Regions from separate parts of the Bradyrhizobium sp. IC3123 genome, predicted to be linked through region 1. Evidence: predicted binding sites of a transcription regulator. Region 1 holds the regulator's gene; each other region holds the start of a gene.

What was found. Region 1 encodes HrcA, which represses chaperone genes, less so after heat shock. Its sites were predicted from a motif close to GTTAGCACTCNCNNNNNGNGAGTGCTAAC; they were not measured.
Region 2: the regulator HrcA is predicted to act here: its motif matches at 1,095-1,123, upstream of I6F20_RS15700 (co-chaperone GroES).
Region 3: the regulator HrcA is predicted to act here: its motif matches at 1,613-1,641, upstream of I6F20_RS01030 (co-chaperone GroES).

The regions. Positions count from the first base shown of each region.
Region 1 covers NZ_JADYVF010000007.1:157,795-161,068, reverse strand. The annotation lists gene pncA (bifunctional nicotinamidase/pyrazinamidase) at 1-339, shown strand, start outside; gene grpE (nucleotide exchange factor GrpE) at 492-1,109, opposite strand; gene hrcA (heat-inducible transcriptional repressor HrcA) at 1,204-2,292, opposite strand; gene rph (ribonuclease PH) at 2,461-3,174, shown strand; gene rdgB (RdgB/HAM1 family non-canonical purine NTP pyrophosphatase) at 3,186-3,274, shown strand, end outside.
Region 2 covers NZ_JADYVF010000004.1:288,124-291,397, forward strand. The annotation lists gene I6F20_RS15690 (protein phosphatase CheZ) at 1-144, shown strand, start outside; gene I6F20_RS15695 (hypothetical protein) at 378-899, opposite strand; gene I6F20_RS15700 (co-chaperone GroES) at 1,214-1,510, shown strand; gene groL (chaperonin GroEL) at 1,629-3,260, shown strand.
Region 3 covers NZ_JADYVF010000001.1:192,111-195,384, reverse strand. The annotation lists gene I6F20_RS01040 (O-linked N-acetylglucosamine transferase, SPINDLY family protein) at 1-884, shown strand, start outside; gene I6F20_RS01035 (usg protein) at 1,018-1,305, opposite strand; gene I6F20_RS01030 (co-chaperone GroES) at 1,685-1,999, shown strand; gene groL (chaperonin GroEL) at 2,047-3,274, shown strand, end outside.

The DNA of each region.
Region 1 (3,274 bases):
CTGTCGATCCCGCACGCCGAGCTCATCATCCGCAAGGGATTTCACAAGAACGTCGACAGCTATTCGGCCTTCCTCGAGGCCGACGGCAAGACCTCGACCGGGCTCGCCGGCTACCTGAGGGGCCGCAAGATCAAGCGCGTCTTCGTCGCTGGTCTTGCGACAGACTTCTGCGTCGCCTGGACCGCGCTCGACGGGCGCAAGGCGGGCTTCGAGGTCTATGTGGTGGAAGACGCCTGCCGCGGCATCGACACGCAGGGCTCGCTCGCCAAGGCCTGGGCCGACATGGCCAAGGCGGGCGTGAAGCGGATTCAGTCTGCGGATATCGCGGTGAGCGCGTAGGCGGCGCGCTATCCTTCCGTCATTCCGGGGCGCGCTTCAGCGCGAGCTATGGTGCGCAATTTGCGCACCTGAGAATCCATTGTGCGGTTGTCTCTGCTGTTCAATGGATTCCGGGTTCTCGACTTCGTCGAGCCCCGGAATGACGCCAACACTCAGTTCGCCGCGCTGCTCGATTCGTTGTTGTTCGCCGCGGGCGCAGTCTTCGCGCCGCCCTTGGCGACGCCGACCAGCGCCGGGCGCAGCACGCGGTCACCGATGGTGTAGCCGGCCTGCATGATCTGCACCACGGTGCCCGACGGCACCGACGCGTCAGGCACTTCGTACATTGCCTGGTGGAAGTTCGGGTCGAACTTCTGGCCCTGAGGATCCAGCTTCTTCACGCCGTGTTTTTCCAGCGCGTTGAGCAGCGCGCGCTCCGTGAGCTCGACGCCCTCGATCAACGAGACCAGGCCGGGATCGGCCGCAGCACGCGCCTCCGCCGGAACGGCATCGAGTGCGCGCTGGAGATTGTCGGCGATGTCGAGCACGTCGCGCGCGAAGCCGGTGATGCCGTAGAGGCGGGCGTCGGCGACTTCCTTTGCGGTGCGCTTGCGCAAATTCTCCATCTCGGCCAGCGTCCGCAGCATGCGGTCGCGCGCTTCAGCCGCTTCCTTTTGCAGGGTTTCGACCGAACCCGGCTCGGGATCGTCGGGCATGATGTAGGGTTTCGACACCACGGGCTCGCCGGTCGCTGCAGTCGTGTCTTGGGGTTGCCGGTCTTGCTCGGTCATCGGCTCTGATCTCGAACTCGTTTCAGGGATGTTGGCCCGGATATCGTGCTTAAGCCCGCGAAAATCAAGCGCCCGTGATCGACAGAAAGGCCGGTCAGCCCCCCAACAGGCGGCTGACGATGCGGGCGGCGTAGTCCACGGTCGGGATCACGCGGGCATAATTCAGCCGCGTCGGGCCGATCACGCCGAGAACGCCGACGATGTGGCCGGCGGCATCCCGATAGGGCGAGATGATGGTGGAGGACCCCGACAGCGAGAACAGCTTGTTCTCACTGCCGATGAAGATGCGCACGCCTTCGGCGGTCTCGGCCCGGCCGAGCAGATCGATCACGCCGCGCTTGGTCTCGAGGTCGTCGAACAACAGGCGAACCCGCTCCAGATCCTCCAGCGCGTGCAGATCTTCGAGCAGATTGGCGTGGCCGCGGACGATGAGCTGACGGTCCTCGCTCTCGCCGCCGGACCAGCTGGCAATGCCGGCCGAGATCACTTTCTGTGTCAGCTGATCGAGCTCGGCACGGGCCTCGCCGAGTGCGGTCTCGAGCTCGAGCCGCGCTTCGGCCAAAGTCCGGCCGCGGATCCGCGCATTGAGGAAATTGCCGGCCTCTGTCAGCGCCGAAGAGGGAACTCCGGGCGGCAGCGTCAACACGCGGTTTTCAACCTGGCCGTCTTCGCCGACCAGGATCACCAGCGCTTTTTCCGGTTCCAGGCGGACGAATTCGATGTGCTTCAGCCGCGCATTGGATTTCGGCGTCAGCACGACGGCAGCGGCCCGGGTCAGGCCGGAGAGCCGCATCAAGGCCTGGTCCAGCGCCGCCTCGACCGATTGCGCCTCGCCGACGGACGAGAGCTGGCTCTGGATCGCCTGCCGCTCGGCCTCGTTGAGGTCGCCGACCTGCATCAGGGCATCGACGAAGAAGCGCAGGCCCAGTTCCGTCGGCAGCCGGCCGGCGGAGGTGTGCGGGGCATAGATCAGGCCGAGCTGTTCCAGATCGGCCATGACGTTGCGCACAGATGCCGGCGACAGCGGCATCGCAATCAGGCGGGAAATGTTGCGCGAGCCGACCGGCTCACCGGTCGCGAGATAGCTTTCGACAATTTGACGAAAGATGTCGCGGGAACGCTCGTTGAGCTGGGCAAGGCCTGCGCGCGGCGCGATCAGATGGATCGGATCGTGATGGGCCACAGACGGTAACTCCTCTCAGATCCTTATAATTTGTCCATCCGGGCCGCGTCTGACAAGCGTGGCGTTTGCAGGCCGACGGTCAGGGGGTGAATAAGCCCTTGCCGCCCACCCCCGCCCCACCTACAAGCACCGCGAACAGCCTATTCCCGTGAGTTTTGGAGATTTCCCATGCGGCCAAGCCGCCGTGCGCCCGACGAATTGCGCCCCGTGACGCTGGAGCGCGGCGTGGTCAAATATGCGGAAGGCTCGTGCCTCGTTAAATTCGGCGACACCCATGTGCTGGTCACCGCCACACTGGAGGATCGCCTGCCGCCGTGGCTGAAGGGGCAGGGCCGCGGCTGGGTCACCGCCGAATACGGCATGCTGCCGCGCGCGACCTCCGAACGCACCCGCCGCGAGGCCTCCGCCGGCAAGCAGAGCGGCCGCACCGTCGAGATCCAGCGCCTGATCGGCCGCTCGCTTCGCACCATCGTCGATCTCGAAGCGCTTGGCGAGCGCCAGATCACGGTCGATTGCGACGTGCTCCAGGCCGACGGCGGCACGCGCACGGCCTCGATCACCGGCGCCTGGGTCGCGCTTGCCGATTGCCTCAACTGGATGAAGGCGCGCAACATGGTGAAGGCCAACGTGATGCGCGACAACGTCGCCGCGATCTCCTGCGGCATCTACAACGGCACGCCGGTGCTCGATCTCGACTATGCCGAGGATTCGGAAGCCGAGACCGACGCCAATTTCGTCATGACCGGCGATGGCCGCATCATCGAGGTGCAGGGCACCGCGGAACGCGAGCCGTTCACGCAGGACGAGTTCCTGAAGCTGATCGCCCTGGCGCAGAAGGGCATTGCGCGCCTGGTGGACTTGCAGAAACTGGCCGTGGCGTAGTCAATAGGCCCATGCACCGCCGAATCACCGACAAGCTCGTCATCGCCACCCACAATCCCGGCAAGCTCGCCGAGATGAGGGAGCTGCTCGCGCCGTACGG
Region 2 (3,274 bases), on a different contig from region 1:
TGGGGCGGCGTCGACGCGATCAAGTCCCATGTGCCCGCGCAGGTCGACAACCGCAGCGAGGACGAGAAGCTCCTCAACGGCCCCAAGCTCGCCGGCGACGTCGGCCACGCCTCGCAGGACGACATCGACGCGCTGTTCGACTGAGCGGCGACGACATCGGAATAACAAAACGCCGGCCTTGGGCCGGCGTTTTTTGTTTTGGCCGGTGCAGATCGTGAACTCTTCTTCCCTTCTCCCCTTGTGGGAGAAGGTGGCGCGAAGCGCCGGATGAGGGTTCTCTCCACTCGCAAGACCGTTCGTGAGGAGATAGACCCCTCACCCGTCTCGCCGCTACGCGGCGAGCCACCTCTCCCACAAGGGGAGAGGGTAAGAGACCGTCACGCCCTCGGCGCGCAGCGGACGTAGACCATGTTGCCGTAGCGGGTGCCGGCGTCCTTGTCGATGAAGCGGGTGATCATGACGCGACCGTCGAAGGAGACGATTTCGCGGTCCTGGTCGCCGGGGGTCGGGCCGGCCGGCCCGATGTAGTTCTTGCCGCTCGGCGAGCCCTTCAGCCGCAGCTCCTGCGGCGTCGCCTGGTCGGCGAGATGCATGATCACGCCACCGGAGGAACCGGCGGTGATCACGTAGGGGTTCCTGCATTGCTCACGCGCCATCTTCTCGGTGCGGGCGCGATCGGCCGGGTTCTGGAACGAGGCGAGGCCCCAGCGGCCGACGATCTCGTCGGCGCGGATGCTGGCGGGCATTTCCGGAGCGACGCCAGGTTCGGCTTCGGGCGGCGGCGGGGACGACGTGAGGGACGGCAGGTTGAAGCCGCCGCCGCAGGCGCCCAGCAGCAGCGCCAGACAAGAGGCGGCCGCCAGATTGGCAACCGTGCGCGCGTGAGCCGAACTGATCATGGCATTCCCCCGAACAAGACCATGGCCGCACCCCTCCCGCAGCCAAGCGCAAAACCGCTGCCGGAGCAATGACGTCGTTCTTTACGGCGACGCCCCGAGCGAGTTTCCAATGCCACCATCCTATATCCGCCTCAACAATCGCTTAACCACCTTTGCTTGACAGGATCGCGGCCAAGCCATATTTCCGGACCCACTATTAGCACTCGGAAAGCCCGATTGCTAAGCGCGCCGTTCGATCCTCGACGCGAGGCCGGACGGAAGCGCCGCCCCACCGACCCCACAACTTCCGAAGCGAGCCTCCAAAGGGAAACGTCATGGCTAAATCCAAATTTCGTCCGCTGCATGACCGTGTCGTGGTCAAACGTATCGACGCCGAGGAAAAGACCAAGGGCGGCATCATCATTCCGGACACGGCCAAGGAAAAGCCGTCCCAGGGCGAGATCGTCGCCGTCGGCCCCGGCGGCCGCGACGAGACCGGCAAGCTGATCCCGATCGACCTCAAGGTCGGCGACCGCGTGCTGTTCGGCAAGTGGTCGGGCACCGAGGTCAAGATCGACAACGAAGAGCTCCTGATCATGAAGGAGTCGGACATCATGGGCGTGCTGGCCTAAGGCCGTCCGCCTGAACAGCCGCTGAATGTCATGCCCGGATCCAGGCGATCCGGGCATCCATCGTTCCGCCGCACGGCACAAGACAACACACATCACATAACACGAGGGATTGCAGACCATGGCTGCCAAAGACGTCAAGTTTTCCGGAGACGCGCGCGATCGCATGCTGCGCGGCGTCGACGTTCTCGCCAACGCCGTCAAGGTGACGCTCGGCCCGAAGGGCCGCAACGTTGTCATCGAGAAGAGCTTCGGCGCCCCCCGCATCACCAAGGACGGCGTCACGGTCGCCAAGGAGATCGAGCTCGAGGACAAGTTCGAGAACATGGGCGCCCAGATGGTGCGTGAGGTCGCCTCCAAGACCAACGACCTCGCCGGCGACGGCACCACCACCGCGACCGTGCTGGCCCAGGCCATCGTGCGCGAAGGCGCCAAGGCGGTCGCCGCCGGCATGAACCCGATGGATCTCAAGCGCGGCATCGACACCGCGGTTGCCGCCGTCATCAAGGACATCGAGAAGCGCGCCAAGCCGGTCGCCGCCTCCTCCGAGGTCGCCCAGGTCGGCACCATCTCGGCCAACGGCGATGCCGCCATCGGCAAGATGATCGCCCAGGCGATGCAGAAGGTCGGCAACGAGGGCGTCATCACCGTCGAGGAGAACAAGTCGCTCGAGACCGAGGTTGATATCGTCGAGGGCATGAAGTTCGACCGCGGCTATCTCAGCCCCTACTTCGTCACCAATGCCGAGAAGATGACCGCCGAGCTCGAGGACGCCTACATCCTCCTGCACGAGAAGAAGCTCTCGGGCCTGCAGGCCATGCTGCCGGTGCTGGAAGCCGTGGTGCAGTCGGGCAAGCCGCTCGTCATCATCGCCGAGGACGTCGAGGGCGAGGCGCTGGCCACCCTGGTCGTCAACCGGCTCCGCGGCGGCCTCAAGGTCGCGGCCGTCAAGGCGCCGGGCTTCGGTGACCGCCGCAAGGCCATGCTGGAGGACATCGCGATCCTGACCGGCGGCCAGCTGATCTCCGAGGAGCTCGGCATCAAGCTCGAGAACGTCACGGTGAAGATGCTCGGCCGCGCCAAGAAGGTGGTGATCGACAAGGAGAACACCACGATCGTCAACGGCGCCGGCAAGAAGCCCGACATCGAGGCCCGCGTCGGCCAGATCAAGGCGCAGATCGAGGAGACCACCTCGGACTACGACCGCGAGAAGCTCCAGGAGCGCCTCGCCAAGCTCGCCGGCGGCGTCGCGGTGATCCGCGTCGGCGGCGCCACCGAGATCGAGGTCAAGGAGAAGAAGGACCGCGTCGAGGACGCGCTCAACGCCACCCGCGCCGCGGTTCAGGAAGGCATCGTCCCGGGCGGCGGCGTCGCGCTGCTCCGCGCCAAGAAGGCGGTCGGCCGTCTCACCAACGCCAATGACGACGTCCAGGCCGGCATCAACATCGTGCTGAAGGCGCTGGAAGCCCCGATCCGCCAGATCTCCGAGAACGCCGGCGTGGAAGGCTCGATCGTGGTCGGCAAGATCCTGGAGAACAAGTCCGAGACCTTCGGCTTCGACGCCCAGAACGAGGACTATGTCGACATGGTCGAGAAGGGCATCATCGATCCCGCCAAGGTGGTGCGCACCGCGCTGCAGGACGCCTCTTCCGTGGCCGGCCTCTTGGTGACCACCGAGGCCATGGTCGCCGAGATGCCGAAGAAGGAAGCTCCGCCCGCGATGCCCCCCGGCGGCGGCATGGGCGGCTTCTAAGCCTTCCGTTCCGT
Region 3 (3,274 bases), on a different contig from region 1:
CCGCCCAGATTCGCGCCGATCGCATCGATATCCTGATCGATCTGTCCGGCCATACAAGAGGAAACCGCCTCGGCGTATTTGCGCGCAAGCCGGCACCGATCCAGGCGCACGGCTGGGGCCACGGCACCGGCACCGGGTTGCCGGCGATCGACTATCTGTTCTCGGATCCGGTCGGGATTCCGCACGACGTTCGGCATCTGCTTGCAGAGACGGTGGTCGACCTGCCGTGCTTCGTGACGCTGGCGCCGCTGCCGGCCGGGATTGCGCGAGCCGCAACGCCGGCACTCTCGAACGGCTTCGTCACGTTCGGTGTCTTCAACCGCATCAGCAAGATCTCGGACGAGGCGGCGGCAGTCTGGTCCAGGATCCTCGAACGGGTGCCGGGCTCGCGACTGCTGATCAAGGACGTTGCGCTCGACGACCAGCTGGTCCGCGACAAGCTGCTGGCGCGATTTGCGGCTTGCCGATTGCCGGCCGAACGCGTCGATCTGCTCGGGGCCACCTTGCGGGACGAGCATCTGGCATCGTTCAATCGCATCGATATTGCTCTCGATCCGTTCCCGCAGAACGGCGGCGTCAGCACATGGGAAGCCCTGCAGATGGGCGTGCCCGTGGTGGCGAAGCTCGGCAACAGCCTGCCCGGCCGCGCCGCCGGCGCCATCCTCACCGCACTTGGCCTGCCGGACTGGGTCGCCGACAGCGAGGAGGGCTATGTCGAGATCGCGGCCAGCCGCGCGGCCGAGATCGGCGAGCTCGACAAGTTGCGCCGCGAGTTGCCCGCAATGATCAACGCCGCGGCCGCGGGCAACCCCGTCTCATATGCACGCGCGGTGGACGCGGCCTATCGCGCGATGTGGACGCGTTATTGCAGCGGCGGCGTCTGATTGCGTGATCTCGTAGGGTGGATTAGCCGAAGGCGTAATCCACCATTTCTGTTTCGGCACGCGGAGAGAAACGAGGTGGATTACGCCAGCGGCAGCGCGTCGCGCCGCCGCAGGCTAATCCACCCTTGCGGCCTCAATGCAGGCGGAACACGCCGTCAACGGCGCGGAGCTCGGCCGGCTTGATCAGCTTGGAATGGGCCACCGTCACCGAATGGAGGGGACCGTCGAGCTTCTCCTGCCAGAACGCCAGGAAATCGGTCAGCGCGGGGAATTTCGGAAACATGTCGTAGTTCTGCCAGACATAGGTCTGGAGCAGCGAGGGATGATCCGGCATCCGATAGAGAATTTGTGCCGTCGTCAGCCCGTAGCCCAGCATCTGTTTCCGGAATTCCTCGGAAACGCCCCCAACGCGCAGTCCCATGCCAAACCTCCTTTGCAGGAGCGCATTCGGCGAGTGGCTTGGTCCGTGCCCCGGGGAGCCACCCGGAAACGATGCGCTCACAGACGAGAAATGTGACGCAAACTGACAACTCATCTCAAGCCCAAAAGTTTAACAAGCTGTTGAAATTCAATGCTTTAGCAGCAGAGACGACTCCGTGCTAATACGGTCACGGCTGCCCGGTTAACGATGGCGAGGGGTTTCTGGCAGTCCGCGCTTTCGGCTGCTAATTTTTCTGCTACAAACCCTTGCTCCCGCAAAATTCCTGTCCTATTTCAGGCTCGCTCGTGCTAGCACTCACGGGCAACGACTGCTAACAATCTCCAAATTCTCAACACGTGCAATTGCTTAGGAGGACTGCATGAAATTCCGTCCGCTTCACGACCGCGTCGTGGTCAAGCGCATCGACGCAGAAGAGAAGACCGCTGGCGGCATCATCATTCCCGACACTGCCAAGGAAAAGCCCTCCCAGGGCGAAGTCGTCGCCGTTGGCCCCGGTGGCCGCGACGAAGCTGGCAAGCTGATCCCGATCGACCTGAAGGTCGGCGACCGCGTGCTGTTCGGCAAGTGGTCCGGCACCGAGGTCAAGATCGACGGCCAGGACCTGCTGATCATGAAGGAGAGCGACGTGATGGGCGTTCTCGAAGTCACCGAGTCCAAGAAGAAGGCGGCTTAAGAGCCCCTCTCCTCCCTCCAGTCAAACTCACCTAAGGAAAACTCCAGATGGCAGCCAAAGAAGTCAAATTCTCGGTTGAAGCGCGCGACAAGATGCTGCGCGGCGTCGACGTTCTCGCCAATGCGGTGAAGGTCACGCTCGGTCCGAAGGGCCGCAACGTTGTGCTCGACAAGTCGTTCGGCGCTCCCCGCATCACCAAGGACGGCGTCACCGTCGCCAAGGAGATCGAGCTCGACGACAAGTTCGAGAACATGGGCGCGCAGATGGTGCGCGAAGTCGCCTCCAAGTCCGCTGACGCGGCCGGCGACGGCACCACCACCGCCACCGTGCTCGCCCAGGCGATCGTGAAGGAAGGCGCCAAGTCGGTCGCCGCCGGCATGAACCCGATGGACCTCAAGCGCGGCATCGACCTCGCGGTCGAAGCCGTCGTGGCCGACCTCGAGAAGAACTCGAAGAAGGTCACCTCGAACGACGAGATCGCCCAGGTCGGCACCATCTCGGCCAACGGCGATGCCGAAATCGGCAAGTTCCTCGCCGACGCCATGAAGAAGGTCGGCAACGAGGGCGTCATCACCGTCGAGGAAGCCAAGTCGCTCGAGACCGAGCTCGACGTGGTCGAGGGCATGCAGTTCGACCGCGGCTACATCTCGCCCTACTTCGTCACCAACGCCGACAAGATGCGCGTTGAGATGGACGATGCCTACATCCTCATCAACGAGAAGAAGCTCTCCTCGCTGAACGAGCTGCTGCCGCTGCTCGAGGCCGTGGTGCAGACCGGCAAGCCGCTGGTCATCGTCGCCGAGGACGTCGAAGGCGAAGCGCTTGCGACCCTCGTCGTGAACCGCCTGCGCGGCGGCCTCAAGGTCGCGGCCGTCAAGGCTCCGGGCTTCGGCGATCGCCGCAAGGCCATGCTGCAGGACATCGCGATCCTGACCGGCGGCCAGGCGATCTCGGAAGACCTCGGCATCAAGCTCGAGAACGTCACGCTCAACATGCTCGGTCGCGCCAAGAAGGTGATGATCGACAAGGAGAACACCACGATCGTCAACGGCGCCGGCAAGAAGGCCGACATCGAGGCGCGCGTGGCGCAGATCAAGGCGCAGATCGAGGAGACCACCTCGGACTACGACCGTGAGAAGCTCCAGGAGCGTCTCGCCAAGCTCGCGGGCGGCGTCGCGGTGATCCGCGTCGGCGGCGCGACCGAGGTCGAGGTGAAGGAGCGCAAGGATCGCGTTGATGACGCGATGCATGCGACCCGCGCGGCCGTGGAAGAAG